4 regions of the Paenibacillus sp. FSL R7-0163 genome follow, and region 4 is predicted to be linked to each of the others. Evidence: riboswitches for the same ligand, from Rfam matches in the RefSeq annotation. Region 4 holds a riboswitch; each other region holds the start of a gene.
The links. A riboswitch is a leader RNA that binds a small molecule or an ion and turns the genes downstream of it on or off. The one in region 4 is predicted to bind cyclic di-GMP.

Region 1 (4,859 bases), 2.6 Mb from region 4:
TCAAGTGTATGCAATAATAAAGTCGAATTTTGTATATTGTTGTCGAACTGTTGGGTTATTGGATTTCTTCTATGGTTGCAAGCAGGATATTAAAAGCTGTAATGATTCTAGGTGCCCCTATAACGGGTACTAAGTGTAATAGAATACCTTTAAGCTGTTCTACGGTAACTCCAACACGAAGGGCCATGACATAATGAACGCCCAACTGTTCGAATTGACCCATTGAAATTAAAGATGAAATGACTGCGATTTCCTTCCAGTCAGGGGCTATAGTATTACGTTGAAAAATATCGCCATAGGCATTCCCCATAATAAATTCAGCCAAGTCAGGGAAGTGGTCTTTAATTGGAGCTAGTGCTTTTGCGCCATAGTCTCCTGATAGATTCGTGAAGTGGTTGAGACCACTGTTGATATTTTCCTTCATGGTTAGCCTCCTAGTTTAGGTTCAAAGTACGGTGTGCAGTCGGAGGGACTTCATCACGGTCTGTTAGTAGTTCAATAACGGCAACATGGTTTAGAGCTACCGCATCTTTAATTGCAGCTGTGAATTCATCCGCATTCTCACATTTGTAGCCTTTAGCACCTAGAGATTCAGCGAATTTTACGGCGTCCATTGGTACTTCATATAGAGTTCCATCGATACGACCTGTGGTTTTCTCCATACCCTTAAGAGCCATATCTAGTTGCTTATTATTGACCACGATAAAGATGACAGGGATATCTTTGCAGACAGCGGTGTTAATCTCAGCGCCGAGCATCATGAAACAACCATCACCTGTAATGCAGAGGATAGTTTCTTCAGGAGCAGCAACTTTTGCACCAATAGCCATGCCGATCGAATTACCCATGCAAGCAAAATACGCATCAAAAACAAAGCTGCCCGGTTTCTTAACCTTGTACCATTTTGCAGCGTGGAATCCATGACTTCCATCATCAACGAAAATTGAATTATTATAAGGGATCAAATCACTTAAAGTGCTCATTACCGAAGCAAGGGAAAGATTCTTGAGGGTTGGAAGCTCTTCTGAATAATCCGCATCGGCCAAAGCCTCACGTTTGGTGATTGTGTTTGGGTCAATATGATTTAGGCAGTGCACCAAATTATCGCGCAGGTCCCCAGTGACCGGTATCGTTTTGGACAATAGTATTTTTCCGACAAAGGTTGGATCAATATCAAATTGAATTAAAGTTGCTGGATGATTCTCCCGTTTAAGATTACAGATGGTCATATCACTTAAACGTGATCCAAGCACTATAAATAAATCGCTTTTATTCAATAAATCGTCCCCGTGGGTCGAACCGCCAACGCCAATAGGACCATGATAGAGTGGGTGATCCCAGACTATAGCCCCTTTTCCACCTGGAGATGTTACTACAGGAATATTAAAAGTTTCTGCGAGTTGAACAAGCTCTTTATGTGCTCCGGAGCGGTTAATTCCTTTACCCGCAATAATCAAAGGATTCTTAGCAGCTTGAATAGCATCGATGACTCTATCGATATTAGCTTGACTAATTAGAGATTCTCTTTCTGGGATTACTATATTGCATTCTTCCAATACTTCAGTTTGTACATCAAAAGGAATACAAAGATGAACAGGACCCCGTTTGGTCAGGGCCACAGAAATCGCATGATTAAAAATAGTACCAAAGTGATCCCCACGTTCAACCAATTTACTGAACAAGGTGGCAGGTTTGAACATATCAGCTAAATCAGCCAGAAAAGAGGTGGAGTCCTGACATTGAGGAATTCCAAGCTCTGTAATGGATTGGTGGCCGGTAATAAATAGGACAGGTAGGTTGTTAGCTTTCGCATGTGCTGCTGCTGTAAGCAGGTTAGTTCCCCCAGGACCCGAAGTACCAAATGCTACGCCTAGGTTACCCGTTTTCAGCGCATACCCTGCTGCTTCGAATCCGGAGCTTGCTTCATGTCTGCCGGGAATAAATTCAATACCGTAATCCACCATCTTTAGAACTATTGGACAAATGGATTTGCCAATGATCCCAAAAGAATGGGTGACTCCAAGGTTACGTAGTGCTTCCGCCATGTAATCTGCGACTGTCTTCAAAAGAAACACCTCACAAGTTTTTTGATATATATTAGTTATTAATCTACCGAATAGATACGATAGATCAATATACTCAAAAAGTAAAAACCTGTGCTCTATAGTAAGCACAGGTTGGTGGCATAAGGCACCGCTAAGACTGAACAATAGTTCAGCCGTCCTGGTTCCTCTGCAACCTGGCAATCATGGCCTCAAACGAAAAAATGAGGCTGTAGATCCATGGTTTTGCGTCATCCTCTTTCGAGGATTTTGCCAATATTAATTTATAGTTGATAAGAATAATTTTCCTTTACAATATATTCCTCATTAATTTTTGTCAACATAATCCGCTAAAAAAACTCGAAATTTGACGAAAGTCTTGTCCAAGAGATGAAGTTTTGCCTCGCGAAAAAAACTGCCACCTAAGACTCAGCTTAGGTGGCAGTTGATAGTTTTGAACTAGAATTTAAAGATATGAATGGTTTTTTGCAGATTAAATACGGCCTGGGTCATTTTTTCCGTTTCTTCTGCAACAGACTGCAGGGCATTAATCTGTTCATTCATAGCCGCCGATACCTCTTCCGTGCCAGCAGCAGTTTCTTCGGTGATTGCTGAGATATTCTCAATTGCACTGGAAATTTTCAAGGCACTTTCTAGCATAAGATCACTCTCCGCAGAGAATGAAGAGATTTGCTCGGTAATGTACTGCACGCTTTGTACAATTTGTGCGAAAATATGGGCAGATTGAGTGATCATTTCATTCTGAACCTGCACAACCTCTTCATTGATGGCAATATTATCGATGGCTTGTTTAATATCTGACTCAATGCTGCGGACCAAGCCGAATACTTCTTTTGTGGATGCCGTAGATTCTTCAGCAAGCTTGCGAACCTCTTGAGCTACAACGGCAAAACCCCGACCATGCTCTCCGGCACGAGCAGCTTCGATGGAGGCATTCAGTGACAGCAGGTTGGTCTGCTCAGCGATCTCTGTGATGGTCTTGGTGATCATCGTAATCCCGCGGGCATTTTGTGAGAGAGCTTCAATAGTATCAGCCACTTTTTGTGTAGCCTCTATGTTTTTGCGCATGCCTTCAGCCTGTGTATCTACGGATTGGCGCCCTTGCTCAACAAGTTCTAAGGTATGTATTGAACGTCTGTTCATTTCTTTGGTGGAGTTCGTATAATTGGATACTTTGGTCTCAATGTCTTTAATGGATTCTGTCATATCAGCGATATCCGTAGATATTTCATTTGCACCAAGAGCGAGCTCAGTAGAAGAAGAGGCTACTTGTGCCATGACAATCTTCAGGTTCTGGTTCTTATCTTCGATTCCGCGGCTTGCATCCATAACTTGACGGGTGATCTGCGATGCATCGGTCAGAATCTTCTTGAGCTTATCAATCATTGTGTTAAAGGAGCGGCTTACGTCACCCATTGAGCCATTTTCGTCCGCTCTGCTAGTGAAATCGCCCTTCGAAATACTGTGAGATACATTAGCAATATCATCAAAAGATGATGTAAGCGTTCTCTCCACGAAGCGAGCAACAGGTAAAGTCAGACCTGCAAGAACAACTACTAGTATAATTCCTACGAGAAATTGACCTAGAATCATTAACGTAACTAAGACAGGAATAGCAAACAGTGCGGCAACGAGGTAACATCCGGCAACAATTCTTTGTTTTAACGGAAGTTTGTGCATCCAGCTCATTGGTAAAATGTCCCCCTTATTAAATTTTATGTAATGGTGTTATTATAGGGGATTTATAGGTCATTGGTCTATAGAGAAGTGTCATAAATCTTCTTTAAGTAGTAGATATTTAGAATTCATGTCAAAATTCCTCATATATTGTGGAAATTGTTTTAATAGCAGACTTTACCATCCCTACTAGTTCGATAGGAGCTAAAACAATAACTGAAGGAGAGAAAGAGAGTACGATACGACAGGCAGATTCTATAGCATTAAACTCGGCCTCCACGTTCATCCACCCAGTATTAGCAGAGGGTTCTACTAAAGTTATAGTTACATATCTTTCACGTTGTAATTCTTTAAGAATAGACTCATTCACCTTTAAGTTCACTACATATTTTGGCAGTGCTGCTTTAAAAGCTAAAGTCGATTGTTCCCAGTAGCTTTTTAAATCAAAAGCCTCAGGTCTGACAAATGATTCATAAGTTGCGTCAGCTTGTATTAATCTCGACACGCGAAAAGTCCGCATTTCACCCTCGGTTCGTGCCACTACATACCAAACTCCACGTTTTGCGACTAACCCGAGAGGTTCAATGAAACGCTCCTTCATCTCGTCATTCCGTGGGTAAGTGATCTTCACTTTACGGTCTTCCCAAACAGCTTCCTGCAAGACAGATAGGAACGGGTACGTCTCGTCGGAAGGGTGCCAGCTGGCACCATCAATATGAATGCGCTGGCTCAGGTAACTGGCTGGATTATTCGGCCTGGATGGGGAAGCAGCCTCCAGCTTAAGCACGGCAGAAGAGAAGTCGTTTTGTATACCCAGATCTTTTAAGATTGAGGAGTCTGCGGACAGCAGCAGTGTAGCAATTTCTGAGGGCTTCATACCCGTTAAGGAGGTCCGGTATCCTTCTGTGAGTATCCAACCTCCTTCGCGTCCCCGTTCGGCAAGAATCGGTATTCCCGCTGTACATAAGGCTTCCATATCTCTAAACACAGTTCGTTCAGACACTTCTAAGGTCTGGGCTAGCTCACGGGACGTCATCTTTCCACGATTTTGCAGCAAAAGTAAGATGGATAACAAACGATCGGCTCTCATTAAGGGAACATTCCTCCTCCTAATAAATG
Region 2 (4,859 bases), 660 kb from region 4:
CAGCTGCCTCCCCCGGAGCAGAAGCAAATCTTTAGAAAAACGTGCTCGCTTCCGGCTGGTACAGCCCGGTGCGCATGGATCATTGTTAAAAAGTAGTTGGTTAGGTTAAGAACGGAAAGGGAATTTGGAACTGTAGAAACGGAGTGTTCGCCTTTATCCTCGGATTTCTACCGCGAGAAGCGGTCCAATCAGGAAATCTGAGGATAACAGCGATCGGAAGTCCAAAATCCCTTGGAGTGGTTCATACCTAATAAATTTTTTAAAAAATGCATCCGCTCGAACTAAGGCTAAGCGGAAGCTATACGTTTTGATAACAATTCCATTATGCTCGATTTCCATAATTCAAGGAGGTTCATTCTATGAAAATGGTACTTCTATCAGGCGGTTCAGGTAAACGGTTATGGCCGTTGTCTAACGACTCACGTTCAAAGCAATTTCTAAAGGTACTTGAAAGCCCTCAAGGTGAACCAGAATCCATGGTACAACGTGTCTGGAGACAGCTGGAGGAAGCAGGGATGGCAGAATCATCTTATCTGGCCACCGGCCGCGGCCAAGTAGAAATGATACAAAGCCAACTGGGAAGTCATGTGCCGATTATCGTTGAACCGGAGCGTCGGGATACTTTTCCGGCTATCGCCTTAACAGCTACCTATCTTTATTCAGTGGCAGGTGTTTCTCCAGCGGAGACGGTAGCAATATTGCCTGTTGACCCTTATGTAGAAGCATCCTTTTTCGATACCATAGCTATGCTTGAGGGGACCATGCTGGAAAGTGGAGCAAATCTGGCACTAATGGGTGTTGTTCCTGAACATGCCTCAGAGAAATACGGATATATTATTCCTACCGCTGAAGAGGCGGGGGGGAATGGTTTTATGAAGGTGAGTCACTTTCAAGAGAAACCAGACCGCATACAAGCAGAACAGCTCATCGAGCAAAATGCATTGTGGAATTGCGGAGTGTTTGCCTTCCGTTTAGGGTACTTGTTAGATATTTTGCAGCGTAAAGGGTTGCCTTTAGGATATGAAGAATTGCAGAAGCAGTATAAGCTATTGTCTTCCATCAGCTTTGATTATGAAGTGGTGGAGAAAGAAGAACATATTGTGGTGCAGCCGTATGATGGATTCTGGAAGGATCTTGGAACGTGGAATACGCTGACAGAGGAAATGAGCAGCAAGCATGTAGGAAAAGGTTTTGTGACGGCGGATTCTGAGGGGACTTGCTTGATTAATGAGCTGGACATTCCGATTACGGTAATTGGTGCGAAGGATCTGATCATTGCGGCTAGCCCGGATGGAATTCTAGTTACCCATAAAGCTGAGAGCCCACGGATTAAAGAAGTGCTGAAGACCTTTGAACAAAGACCGATGTACGAGGAACGCCGCTGGGGCCATTACAAAGTTATTGATTATGTGAAATATGATGAAGGCAATGAAGTGCTGACCAAACGGATTTTTATATCCGAGGGGAATAATATCAGCTATCAATTACATCGCAAGCGTAGTGAAATTTGGACAATCGTCAGCGGCGAAGCAAGTATTGTGCTGAATGAGAAAAAACATAATGTGAAGGCTGGGGACGTGGTACGTATACCGGAAGGAACGAAACACGCGATCCTTGCTTTGACGGATGTTGAGTTTATAGAGGTACAGACGGGGTCTGAATTAGTAGAAGAAGATAACATACGTATTACTTTAGACTGGAATGATATAGAACTACAACAATTCATTTCATAGGTCTAACCTATCTATTTAACCAATTCAAAATTTCTTGAAACAGGTAAATTGACTCAATTATCAAAAAAAGTCATAAAAACACTAAATATATCATTAATTGTCGTCGATACTTACGGTAAGAGAGATTATTTCTCTTAAATTGAAAAGGCAAACCTATCGAAAGGTAGGGACGCAAAGCTATAGGGCCTTCGAAAGAGTGGCAGCCTGGCTACCGAAAGGGAGATTATTTTGAAAGCTTACCGTACGTATCGATTGTTTGGTGCATTTATGTCACTCGTCCTGTTTCTGACTGCACTTCCGCTTGCTGTTGGAATTTCGCCGTCTATTGTCATAGCTGCTTCAAATTCTGGAACGCCAGTTACCCCAGGTGCCTCACCTGAAGCCGTAAAGCTGCTTAACTATTTTTACTCGATCTCAGGAAAAGGCATTATTGCTGGTCAACATGACTATTTAGAAAGTCCAGATGAAATTAACAATATGCTGAAGGGAACCAGCGGACAATATGCGGCTCTTCACGGTTATGAAATGGGTGCGATCAGTGGTCAGTCCGAAGCAACGATGGCTTGGCAACGTCAAAATGTGGTGAACAGCGCCATCAACTGGAATAAAGCGGGCGGGATCGTAGCTATGACTTTTCATGCTAACCTGCCGGGCACCTCTTATGACTGGGATAATGTGAAAAAAACACTTAGCCAGAGTGAGTTCGATAGTTACGTTACACCGGGTACTAAGCAATATAATAATCTGATCGCTGAGCTTGATAAGGTGGCAGTCTCTTTAAAAAGCTTGCGCGATGCCAATGTTCCGGTGCTTTGGAGACCCTATCATGAAATGAACGGGAACTGGTTCTGGTGGGGGAAGAAAAATAACTTTTCTAAACTATGGAATATAATGTATGACCGTTTTGTTAACGTTCATAAATTAAATAATCTGTTATGGGTATGGAGTCCGAATGCTCCCAATGTTTGGTCAGATCCTTATGCGCTAACTTATCCAGGTGCTGATAAAGTAGATATTCTGGCAGCAGATATATACGAAAATGATTACCAGCAAAAATACTATGACAGCTTGTTGAGTCTAGCCGCAGGCAAACCGATTGCGATCGGGGAGAATGGTGAAATGCCTAATCTGGAGAAGCTTCAGCAATCGCAAAGTAAATGGACGTATATGATGAGCTGGGGAAAAATGCTTTACGAAAATAACAGTGCAGACACAATCAAAATATTTATGAATAGCAACTACACCCTGACCAGAGATAAATTAAATACTGGTCTGGCTCCGACACCTAGCGCCGCACCAGCGCCGGCACCTTCCGAAGAAGAGGGGGAGGCAGCAATTCCTCTCGCGAAGGGGCTTGCAGGAGAGTATTACAACAACATGTTGTTGTCGGGAGCGGCAACTCTTAACAGAACTGATGCAATAATCGATTTCAATTGGCGGCAAGGATCGCCGGATGCCGCCCTCGGGATTGATCGTTTCTCCATACGTTGGAGCGGTAAAATTAAGCCATTATATGATGAGCAATATACATTTTACACTACCTCAGATGATGGCATCCGTGTCTGGGTGAATGGGGAATCCGTGATTGATAGTTGGACTAAGCAAAGTGGTACTGAGCGTAAGGGCACTATAACGCTGAAGGCTGGCCGGCTATACGATATCAAGGTGGAGTATTACGAGAATGAAGGCGATGCGAGAGTCCGCTTGATGTGGGAAAGTGCTAGTCAAGCTAAAGAGACAGTTCCAGCAAGTGCACTTTTTCTTCCGGATGTCTCCTGATTGATGAAAATTAAAGGTCGATCCTTAGTGGCTCTGCGTTATTGCAGAGCTACTAAGCTATAGTCCTCATTAGGTCAGAAGACGATTGTCCGATAACAGGTATGTTTATTTAGCACCTGTAGAGGCAGTACAGCTACCGAAAGGAGGATTTATTTGCGTAAATATTATAAGAAAAACAGATTGTTGTTTACTATGTTACCGGTGTTTATTATTTTTTCCTTGCTGCCTTGGGGAGAGGTTAAGAGTCTTCCGAAGGCTATGAGTGTTTCTTCCTCTTTACCTCCGGTTATACCCAGTAATCCATCGGCTTCTGAAGAGGCTAAGCAACTGCTGAGTAATTTGGTGAATCTACGTGGCAAAGGGATTTTGTCCGGCCAGCATGATTATCTAGAAAGCCCAGATGAACTGGTTCATAAGCTGAAGAATACTTCGGGACAAAATGCCGTTCTACATGGTTATGAATTAGGGGCGATTAATAATCAATCCGAAGGGACGATCGCAGAACAGCGGCAAGCAGTGATAGACAGTGCAATTGAATGGCATCACGAGGGTGGCATTGTAGCCATGACATTCCATCAGAGTTTGCCGGGAACATCTCCAGAATGGTCCAATGTAAACAGAAGTCTCAGTCAAGAGAAATTTAATGCTTATGTTACACCTGGGACAGCTCAGTATAAGAGGCTAATCTCAGATCTAGACGAGGTTGCTGGATATTTGGGACAATTGCGTGATGCCGGAGTTCCAGTCTTATGGCGACCTTACCATGAAATGAATGGCGGTTGGTTTTGGTGGGGGAAAAAGGACAATTTTTCAGAGCTTTGGAGTATTGTCTATGATCGTTTTGTAAACACACACAAGCTAAATAATCTACTGTGGGTATGGAATCCGAATGCGCCGAATGAATGGTCAGATCCTTATGCTGCATATTATCCCGGTGGGGATAAACTCGATGTTCTGGCTGCGGATATCTACAATAACGATTATAAGCAGTCCTACTATGAGGATCTGCTCGCATTGGCCGAGGGTAAACCTATCGGAATCGGGGAGAGCGGACAGCTGCCGAACCCGGATGTATTAACTGAGAAACAAAATAAATGGGTCTATATGATGACCTGGGGAAAATTACTGACAGAAAATAATACGCTACAGTCAATTAAAAGCTTTATGAAAGACTCGTTTATAGTATCGAGAGAGGACTATGTTCTCACAACAGGAGGTCCTTCGATAGCACCCGTAACTCCGGTAACCCTAACGGGTTTAACTGGAGAATACTATAACAATACTGATTTAGAGGGAGAAGCGGTACTTATCCGCGATGACCGTAAGATTGATTTTAATTGGCATGGT
Region 3 (4,859 bases), 300 kb from region 4:
CCCGGATCAAAGCTTGCTTACAGCTCCCCGAGGCAGTTTCGTTGTTCGCCACGTCCTTCGTCGGCTCCTGGCGCCTAGGCATCCTCCGTGTGCTCTTATTAGCTTAACCTTGATTCTTCCGAAGAAAAATCTCACTAATAACTTTTACTTGTTTACACAAGTTGCTAAAAGATGTTCTAAAACGCAAATTCGTTTCGGTATCCAGTTTTCAAGGATCAAGTCTTACTTGAGAGCTTAAACTCTCAAAACTGAGCAACGAGTGAGTAACAGAGTATAAACCTGAGTTGTGGAAGCTGAGCTTCCGATTTGAATGTCCTCATTGCAGAGAACGATTCTCCATAGAAAGGAGGTGATCCAGCCGCACCTTCCGATACGGCTACCTTGTTACGACTTCACCCCAATCATCTACCCCACCTTCGGCGGCTGGCTCCCTTGCGGGTTACCCCACCGACTTCGGGTGTTGTAAACTCTCGTGGTGTGACGGGCGGTGTGTACAAGACCCGGGAACGTATTCACCGCGGCATGCTGATCCGCGATTACTAGCAATTCCGACTTCATGCAGGCGAGTTGCAGCCTGCAATCCGAACTGAGACCGGCTTTGATGGGATTGGCTCCACCTCGCGGCTTCGCTTCCCGTTGTACCGGTACCATTGTAGTACGTGTGTAGCCCAGGTCATAAGGGGCATGATGATTTGACGTCATCCCCACCTTCCTCCGGTTTGTCACCGGCAGTCACTCTAGAGTGCCCAGCATTACCTGCTGGCAACTAAAGTTAAGGGTTGCGCTCGTTGCGGGACTTAACCCAACATCTCACGACACGAGCTGACGACAACCATGCACCACCTGTCTCCTCTGTCCCGAAGGCCGCTGCTATCTCTAGCAGATTCAGAGGGATGTCAAGACCTGGTAAGGTTCTTCGCGTTGCTTCGAATTAAACCACATACTCCACTGCTTGTGCGGGTCCCCGTCAATTCCTTTGAGTTTCAGTCTTGCGACCGTACTCCCCAGGCGGAGTGCTTACTGTGTTAACTTCGGCACCAAGGGTATCGAAACCCCTAACACCTAGCACTCATCGTTTACGGCGTGGACTACCAGGGTATCTAATCCTGTTTGCTCCCCACGCTTTCGCGCCTCAGCGTCAGTTACAGCCCAGAAAGTCGCCTTCGCCACTGGTGTTCCTCCACATATCTACGCATTTCACCGCTACACGTGGAATTCCACTTTCCTCTTCTGTACTCAAGCCACCCAGTTTCCAGTGCGACCTCAGGTTGAGCCCAAGGTTTAAACACCAGACTTAAATAGCCGCCTGCGCGCGCTTTACGCCCAATAATTCCGGACAACGCTTGCCCCCTACGTATTACCGCGGCTGCTGGCACGTAGTTAGCCGGGGCTTTCTTCTCAGGTACCGTCACTCCGGTAGCAGTTACTCTACCGGACGTTCTTCCCTGGCAACAGAGCTTTACGATCCGAAAACCTTCATCACTCACGCGGCGTTGCTCCGTCAGGCTTTCGCCCATTGCGGAAGATTCCCTACTGCTGCCTCCCGTAGGAGTCTGGTAGTGTCTCAGTCCCAGTGTGGTAGTTCACCCTCTCAGGTCGGCTACGCATCGTCGCCTTGGTGGTAGTTACCCCACCAACTAGCTAATGCGCCGCAGGCCATCCCTCAGTGACAGATTGCTCCGTCTTTCATTCTTCTCTCAGGAGAAAAAAGAAATTATCCGGTATTAGCTACCGTTTCCGGTAGTTATCCCAGTCTGAAGGGCAGGTTGCCTACGTGTTACTCACCCGTCCGCCGCTAAGTTATTTTGAAAGCAAGCTTTCAAAATAACTCCGCTCGACTTGCATGTATTAGGCACGCCGCCAGCGTTCGTCCTGAGCCAGGATCAAACTCTCCAATTAGTATTGAAAAGAGCGATATGCTCATTTTGAAACATCTGACGAGAAAATTAATTCTCTAATTTTGGATATCACTTGCGTGATTTCCTACTCACTCGTTGTTCAGTTTTCAAAGATCAAGTTCTCGTTGACGCCGTTTAATGTCTCAGCAGCAACTCTTATAATATATCATGTTGTTTTCAGAAATGCAAGCTTTATTTTTCGAAGCTTTTTATCAGCCTCGTTTGTATCGCCTGTACACTGTCTAACAACGCTTACCTATAATACCCCAACTATTAATAGAAAAGCAACCCCTAATATAAAAATAAACAACTAGCTTAATAATTAAGCTAGTTGTTTATTTAATAGAGTTATGTTTCTAGCGGCGAATTTAATAGTATTTTGCCGCAGTATATTTGCTTGAGGCTTTAATTAAATCGGTTTTCTTATCACTCTTTGCAAGTCCTGCATCCACTGTAGTATCAATGGTAACCCACTTCCCATTAAGCAATACTTCGTTCCAGGCATGATATTGCGTAACGTAGCTTGTATTCCCCATTACCAACTTAGCAGGAACATCTACACTCCGCAGCATTGCGGCAAAAAGAGAAGCGTAATCATAGCAAATCCCTTTTTTAGTAGTCAATGTCTTATCGATGCTTGGAATATAATCAGTAGTTACACTATTAGCAAGAGAGTAGTCATATTGTACATTCGCAACTACATAGTTATAGATCGCTTTAACTTTCTCTTCGTCTGTTGTTTTGCCTTGTACTAATTGTTTAGCTTTGACAATCGCTTTATCAGAAGAACTCCATTTCACATTCTGTACGGAGCCCAAATATACGGAATTCGAGTCACTCATGGTTACGTCTACTACTTCGGAATATAACGCTTTGTATTTATTACCGGTTGTGTTCTCCAGAACAGAAACCTTATAAGTCCCATTTCCTTGTTGCAAAGGGAAGTCCTCAGCTTGTCCAGAAGCATACAAGTTATAAGTATAGCTGCTGTTATCTTTGGTGATCATGAGTTTGATTCTTTTATCTTTCGGAATATCATAGTTAATACCAATAACACCTTGAGCCACTTTGGATGTAATCAACCAGCTGGCATCTGCACTTGCAGCTTGAGCTGTACTTACCGGAACTGAAGTCATTAGGACGAACAACGCCACCAGCATAAAATAAACCTTTTTCACGGATAAAACTCCTTTCGGTAGCTGGCTGCCATCCTTTCGGGAAGGCCCTTTAGCTTTGCGTCCCTACCTTTCGATAGGTTTGCCGTTATCGTATAAGCTCTATCTGTTCTAGCTTTACTAGATATAATTGATAGAATCCATTTGAAACAAACAAAAAAAGCCTCTTCATTCGGTAGCTGGCTGCCATCCTTTCGGGAAAAGGCCCTTTAGCTTTGCGTCCCTACCTTTCGGAAGGTTTGCCGTTATCGTGTTTAGCTTTTATAGTATAATACTATCATATTTATAGTTGTGAACAAGACCTAATTTACTAGATTACCCATTATTTTATAAATATCTCCCGGTATTTGTGTTTTCTTGTCATTCACTATTCTCATTTTGTTAATTTAGCATGAACAATCAGCCGATGCGTTGGATTCACTAGCGGATCACATGTAATCAGAGTAAGAATCTTATCCTTGTCATTCCCGTCAAGAACGGAGACATCACTCGGATCTACAACAGAAATATCGTATACCTCATAGTTAAACACCTGATCACTAGTCTTTACCGTGATAACATCCCCCACAACAACCTCATTCAATCTGTTAAACAAACGACCCGTAGTTCTAGCCCGATGCGCCGCGATTGCAGCATTTCCGATCTCTCCAAGGGGTGCCGTTTCTTTCATATGGGCTGCAGCATGTTTCATATTAGCTTTTGTAGCCCCTTCTAATACAGGCAGCTTCAAATCAATCTTAACGATTTCAATTAGTGCGATTACTTTGCCACCGACCTCAATCTCCGGTTCAGGCTTTTCTGTCTCTTGGGGTTGGGGCTGTGCCTGAGCATCCAGAACCGATTCCTCTGCTAACAGCTGAGTAACTTCAGCATACCTGCTCTTCAAATCTGGCTGGGGAGTACTATCGGCAGTGCTTAGTTCAGCCGTTTCTAATAACTTCTCCTGCTGCCTGTCGTTGTACCATTCGTTAGCTGTCGGATATAACATGATAAGTATCCCAGCCAGTATGAGTAGATAGGAGAATTTACGCAATGTTATTCACCTCCGTATATTGTTTCTATGGTTATATACAAATCAAGCAGAAACAGCTACTTGCCTTTAAGCATAGCAACTCCTTCTGCCTGAAATTAATGTTTAAAATACCCATTTACGACTTCCAAAGAAATTGATGATCACCGTGATAAAGGTAACCAGCACCTTGGAGATCAAGACTTGAATACCTAGTCTGTCTGTCAACAGATGCATTAGCAGCAGTGATATTCCGAGCACTACCAGATTCAGCACGATAAACTTGACCAGCTGCACGCGGTCGAAGCCTTCTTTATTCCCCCGGTCGCGATCACGAAAGGTTACTTTTTTATTCAAAATAAAGCTATTCGCCGTACCTGCACTATAGGAGATCACCTGCGCCAATGCGTATACCATCCCTAGTGAATTCAACAATGTGAAAATCACAAAATCAATAAGCGTATTGAGCAAACCTACGGCATTAAATTTAAGGAACTGTATGAATGCAGCACGCAAGTTCTTATCTGACATCATTGTGGTCCTTCCGGCGGTCCAGTTGTTCTTCGTTCTGGTAGCCTTTAGTCTCACTAACAATGTATAGCGGTCTATCTTTAGACTCGTCATAAATCCGTCCGATATACTCCCCAATCACACCCAACAGCATCAGAACGATACCGTTAAAGAGCAGATTGACGCCTACAATGGAAGCCCAGCCCGGAACCGTCCAGGAGGTGAAAAATATCTTTTGAAACAAGACGAAAAATAAATAGAGAAAGC
Region 4 (4,859 bases):
CGCGTCCAGCCGCAATGAACTGGTCAAAAATAACCTGACCCGCATTGGCGAAATCACCATACTGTGCTTCCCAGATTACGAAGGTTTCCGGTGCGAACACATTATAACCATATTCAAAGCCTAATACTGATGCCTCTGACAATGGACTGTTGTATACGCCAAAGGAGGCACGGGAATCGCTTAGCTGATGTAGCGGAGAGAATAAATCTCCTGTTTTACTGTCGTGCAGCACCAGATGGCGATGTGCGAAGGTTCCGCGTTGGGCATCTTGACCGCTCAGTCGGATGGGCGTCCCATTTTTCAAAATGGTAGCGAAGGCTAACGTTTCAGCCAGTGCCCAGTCGACCTTTTCACCCTCATTCAGTGCATCTTTACGACGTTGTAAAATGCGCTCCAGCTTCGGATAAACCTGGAATCCAGCTGGAACCGTCAACAGTTCACGATTGATCTCCTGCAGGCTGGAGATGGATACCGCTGTAGTGTTTGCCGCTGCGCGGTCCGTTTGTAGAGGAATGAAGGCTTTGGGTTCTTTTTTCTTATGATTGCCTTCCTTCATATTATCGTACGCACGCTGCAATACGCTTTCTGCTTCAGCATTCATCTTTTGTACGTCTTCGGCGGTAAGAACCTTTTCGTTTTTCAGTCTCTCTGCATAAACCTTGTAGACGGTTGGATGATTGCGAACCTTGCCGTAGACAATAGGTTGTGTGGTTTCAGGATCATCCATTTCGTTGTGACCATGACGGCGGTAGCCGATGAGATCAATTACGAAATCTTTTTTGAATTGATGGCGGTATGCGCTAGCTAAACGTACGGCTGCTACGCAGGCCTCTGGGTCATCAGCGTTGACATGGACTATCGGGATTTCATACCCTTTGGCGATGTCACTCGCATAATGCGTAGAACGGGAATCTTCACTTTCAGTCGTAAAACCAATTCGGTTATTAACAATGATATGGATCGTCCCACCATTTTGATAACCTTGAAGTTTGCCGATATTAAGCGTTTCTGCAACAATTCCTTCACCTGGAAAAGCAGCATCGCCATGCATCAGCACCGCCATAGCTTTACTGGTATCAATCTTCGGCAGTCCTGCAGTGCTCCGGTCTTCTTGTGCGGCACGAGTGAAACCTTCCACGACAGGATTGACGAATTCCAAGTGACTTGGGTTATTCGCTAGTGTTATTCTTGTGCGTACGGTTTCTCCTTCACGGACAGCACGGTCTGCACCGAGATGGTATTTCACATCACCTGTCCAGCCATAGTTAATGCCTGTAGAGCCTTCGGAAGGGAAAAGCTCCTTGTTCGGAGAATGATGAAACTCTGAAAATATGATATCATATGGTTTGCCCAAAATATGTGCAAGAACGTTGAGGCGACCGCGATGCGCCATGCCCATCAAAATATGCTCTGCACCGTCATGTGCAGCAGCGCGTACGATTTCGTCTAACATCGGCACAAGAGCATCATTGCCTTCAAGACTGAAACGCTTCTGACCTACAAAAGTCTTGTGGAGGAAGGTTTCAAATTGCTCTACCTGAATCAGGCGGTTCAGGAGCTCTTTGCGTTCTGTATTATTCAGGGGTGCTGGTGAGCTGGTGGATTCTGCCTGTCTATTTAGCCATTGCAGTTCTTTTTCTTCATGCACATGCCCGAATTCATAGGCGATAGTCTTGGTGTATGCCTGACGCATACGTTGCACGGCATCCCACCCGGTATGCACATCATTCGGCGCATTTTCCCATATAAGCGTGGCAGGCAGTGCAATCAGGTCTTCGCGGGTCAGCCCATAGGTTTCAGGCTCAAGATATTTTGCCATGGGATTCTGATCGCGTACCAGCGGATCAATTTCAGCGGCCATATGGCCATATATACGAATATTGGCGATTAGCTTGGAAGCTCTTACTGCTTTTCTAAGCCATTCGGTGTCTCCCGAGATGCGCGGCTGAGGAGCCGGTTCGCTATCCGGAGTTAGGGGAGGGGGTCCCGAATTTGTAAAAAGCTCGCGATAATTATTTTCTACGGTGGAGGGATCTTTCACAAACTGTTCATATCTTTCTTGAATGTAGCCTAAATTGGGTCCGTAATACTTACTCCAAATGGATTCGTTATAGGGCTCTTTGGCTGCCATGAATACATCCTCCTTAACGGATGAACTCCATAAGTGACATTTTGTGTCAACGCTTACTGGAGCTGTGATGATTGCGGTTTCATTTCTCATCTTATTGTGCTACTTTCAGCCACTGTAATCAATTCATTCTTTCGTCCAATACGTTCGCAAAATGGTATAGGTTAGCTTGTTCTAACGAAAAGAAGGGTGTTTCTTCTCATTACCCATTCTAAAGGCCTATTAAAATGATTCTATTATCCTTATTTTTAACTATTAGGTCAGTAAATATTTATTTTGCTAGTACAATTTATTTTATGTAACGGACGAGTATCGTGATAATCGGACAAGATCTTTGAAAAAAAATCTTTTATTTTTCGTTTTTAAAATAGAAAGTAACCAGGAATCGACACACTTTTCCGCTTTCTTTTTGTATAATGTTATTGCAGATAGTAATATTATAGTTTTTTAAGCAGATCCTTTCGTGAAAAGGGTCCAGTAAAAGGTAAACTTGCCGAAAGGCAGGGGCACAAAGTCGCGGGTCTAAGGTAGAGATACTATGACAGCCGGATTGCCTGGGGACGTAAAATCTTAGGGGGAGATTTTTTGGAAAAGTCCAACCAGGGTAGCAACAGAGAACAGCAGTTTATTGATCTGGATCAAGAGTGGGTACATTTATTATTAGCAGCTAAGAAGGCTGGCATTAAGGCAGATGAAATCCGCCAGTTCTTTCATGAGAAAACTGTGCAGATCGTGCAGTAATACATTAGAGGGGTTACATATCGAAAAAGGGCACAGCGGTTCTTCGCTGTGTCCTTTTTCGATATGATTTAGTAGAAGAGAGGATCGTACCAGATTAGTAGGAAGTATTAATCCTTTTGATCGAGCTTCCATTTCTGATAGTCCAGAAATTCTTTGAATTCGCGTTTGCTAATGCCTGAGTCCATAGCTTCCTGCACCAATCGGAACCATTCCGAATCTAAATGTGATTCCTCTGCATCATTTGGTTCTCCATAGAGTAGGGCATGAATGGATACCTGAAGCGCGTCAGCGATCTTTTCGATAAACTGGATGGATGGATTGGATTGGATGTTTCTCTCCACGTTGCTAAGATACGACTTAGCCACATCTGCTCTGTCCGCAAGCTCAGATAGGGAGAAACCCTTGTCTAGGCGGAGCTGCTGGATACGTTGGCCCATATTCTGTGGCACTATGCTGACGCCCCTCCGTAATTTTTGTTATTAGTATAGCAAATATCAATAAATCGGACAAAGTTTATTGTAAAGAGAAGAGCAGCAATCTGCTTATCCGTGGCCGGATTCAGGATCTGCTGCTCTTAGAGTATTTTATTAAATTACTTTATTGATCTTAGTAGTCTTTTTTCGCACCTTGTTTAGCTACGAAATCCCAAGTCAGTGTTAAGCTATCGCCTTGGAAAATATTTTGATCTTGGTTATTTTCCACAAATTCGAATTGGACGGAGAAGCTGTCATTGGTACCGGCTTTAATACCGGATGCTTCGGTAAAGAGTTGATCCCAACCTGTATTTTTTACGAGATCCGGATGCTGACTTTTTAAAGCAGCAAGTGTAGTCTCATAAACTACATTTTCAGGAGAGACGATAGGTACCCCTTTATCATTATTTCTAAGGAATTTAACTTTAATGAACTCGGCTAAATCCAGGTAGTTATCTCCTTTAGCATCCGTGATTTGAGTCGATGTATTCAGAATGATAGATCCGATATCGAGCGAACCATCGTTTTTCAATTTGAAGGATTTAGTTACAGTATCACCTGGTTTCAGGTTAGGAATATTAACGATGACAGAAGGGTCGGAGTTCAGATCGAGTGTACCCGCTGCGAATGTAGCTGTGCTTTGCGCAGTGTCGCTAAAGTATGCGAAGGTTCCTCCGCCGATTAATGATAAACCCAGTGCTGCAGATGCTACGCCAAGACCCAATGTTTTCTTGATACCCATAATAAAATTCCTCCTCAAATTTGTGTTTGAATTTTTTATAAAATTTATATATTGTATCTTCCGGTTCGTAAGCGGAAGTGGACAATCAACTTAGGGCTGTGTTTCTGTTGGGGACGGTGAGGCTGGCAGTAGGGCAGTATTTTTCTTTTCTAATGCAGCTACAGCCTTCCAAGAGGTATACAGAGCATAGAGCAGAAGCATCAAGCCAGGCACGATCATGAGGACTACACTTCCAGCTTTGGAAACCGCGAAATTCATAGCGTAACCGACATAGGGTACAGTGACCCCGGTATACTGAGCTACAACATTCGCAGAACTGGTAGGGTTCATGTCGGGTGCGTCGTTGTTATCGCCTTTAGTGCGATAAACAGCTTCACCAGTAGCGTTATTGACGGTCGCTTCTACAATCCGGTGAGTAATGAGCAGATTATCTTCGTTCCTAAAGGTGATGACATCGCCTGGTTTGAAACGATTCATATCCCCTCCGGGTTTTAATGCGACAATTGAGCCTGTCTGAATTCCTGGTTCCATCGATCCTGAGAGTACGGTTTTGATCTCATATCCGAAGAAAGCAGGTTCACCACCGGAGGCCTTGGATAACACTACGGCTGCCACCAGCAGAATAAAGATCACAAGCATTAAGCTCGATAAGGTATTATTGATAATTTTTTTAATTCGCATCTTATTCTCCACCTTTCTCAGGTTGAGGGTCCGAAGGAGCTTGGGTTGCTACCGGCGGGGTAGTCGTACTGTCTTCCGCCTTTGGCGTCTCTTG

Region 1: another riboswitch for cyclic di-GMP. It lies ahead of NST45_RS06620 (thiamine pyrophosphate-binding protein); the one in region 4 lies ahead of NST45_RS25285 (anti-repressor SinI family protein).
Region 2: another riboswitch for cyclic di-GMP. It lies ahead of NST45_RS22515 (glycosyl hydrolase); the one in region 4 lies ahead of NST45_RS25285 (anti-repressor SinI family protein).
Region 3: another riboswitch for cyclic di-GMP. It lies ahead of NST45_RS23965 (transglutaminase-like domain-containing protein); the one in region 4 lies ahead of NST45_RS25285 (anti-repressor SinI family protein).

What each region holds. Positions count from the first base shown of each region.
Region 1 covers NZ_CP150224.1:1,515,551-1,520,409, forward strand. Annotated here, with positions in the region: gene NST45_RS06615 (carboxymuconolactone decarboxylase family protein) at 56-424, opposite strand; gene NST45_RS06620 (thiamine pyrophosphate-binding protein) at 435-2,075, opposite strand; cyclic di-GMP riboswitch class I at 2,231-2,327, opposite strand; gene NST45_RS06625 (HAMP domain-containing methyl-accepting chemotaxis protein) at 2,502-3,752, opposite strand; gene NST45_RS06630 (YafY family protein) at 3,874-4,830, opposite strand.
Region 2 covers NZ_CP150224.1:5,099,467-5,104,325, reverse strand. Annotated here, with positions in the region: gene NST45_RS22520 (sugar phosphate nucleotidyltransferase) at 360-1,733, shown strand; cyclic di-GMP riboswitch class I at 1,870-1,949, shown strand; gene NST45_RS22515 (glycosyl hydrolase) at 1,962-3,512, shown strand; gene NST45_RS22510 (glycosyl hydrolase) at 3,666-4,859, shown strand, end outside.
Region 3 covers NZ_CP150224.1:5,452,769-5,457,627, forward strand. Annotated here, with positions in the region: rRNA gene NST45_RS23955 (23S ribosomal RNA) at 1-109, opposite strand, end outside; rRNA gene NST45_RS23960 (16S ribosomal RNA) at 343-1,899, opposite strand; gene NST45_RS23965 (transglutaminase-like domain-containing protein) at 2,267-3,076, opposite strand; cyclic di-GMP riboswitch class I at 3,090-3,170, opposite strand; cyclic di-GMP riboswitch class I at 3,245-3,327, opposite strand; gene NST45_RS23970 (class D sortase) at 3,447-4,106, opposite strand; gene NST45_RS23975 (GtrA family protein) at 4,209-4,616, opposite strand; gene NST45_RS23980 (glycosyltransferase family 2 protein) at 4,603-4,859, opposite strand, start outside.
Region 4 covers NZ_CP150224.1:5,755,230-5,760,088, reverse strand. Annotated here, with positions in the region: gene NST45_RS25290 (2-oxoglutarate dehydrogenase E1 component) at 1-2,131, opposite strand, end outside; cyclic di-GMP riboswitch class I at 2,602-2,686, shown strand; gene NST45_RS25285 (anti-repressor SinI family protein) at 2,714-2,869, shown strand; gene NST45_RS25280 (helix-turn-helix domain-containing protein) at 2,977-3,306, opposite strand; gene NST45_RS25275 (TasA family protein) at 3,476-4,084, opposite strand; gene NST45_RS25270 (signal peptidase I) at 4,175-4,765, opposite strand; gene NST45_RS25265 (hypothetical protein) at 4,767-4,859, opposite strand, start outside.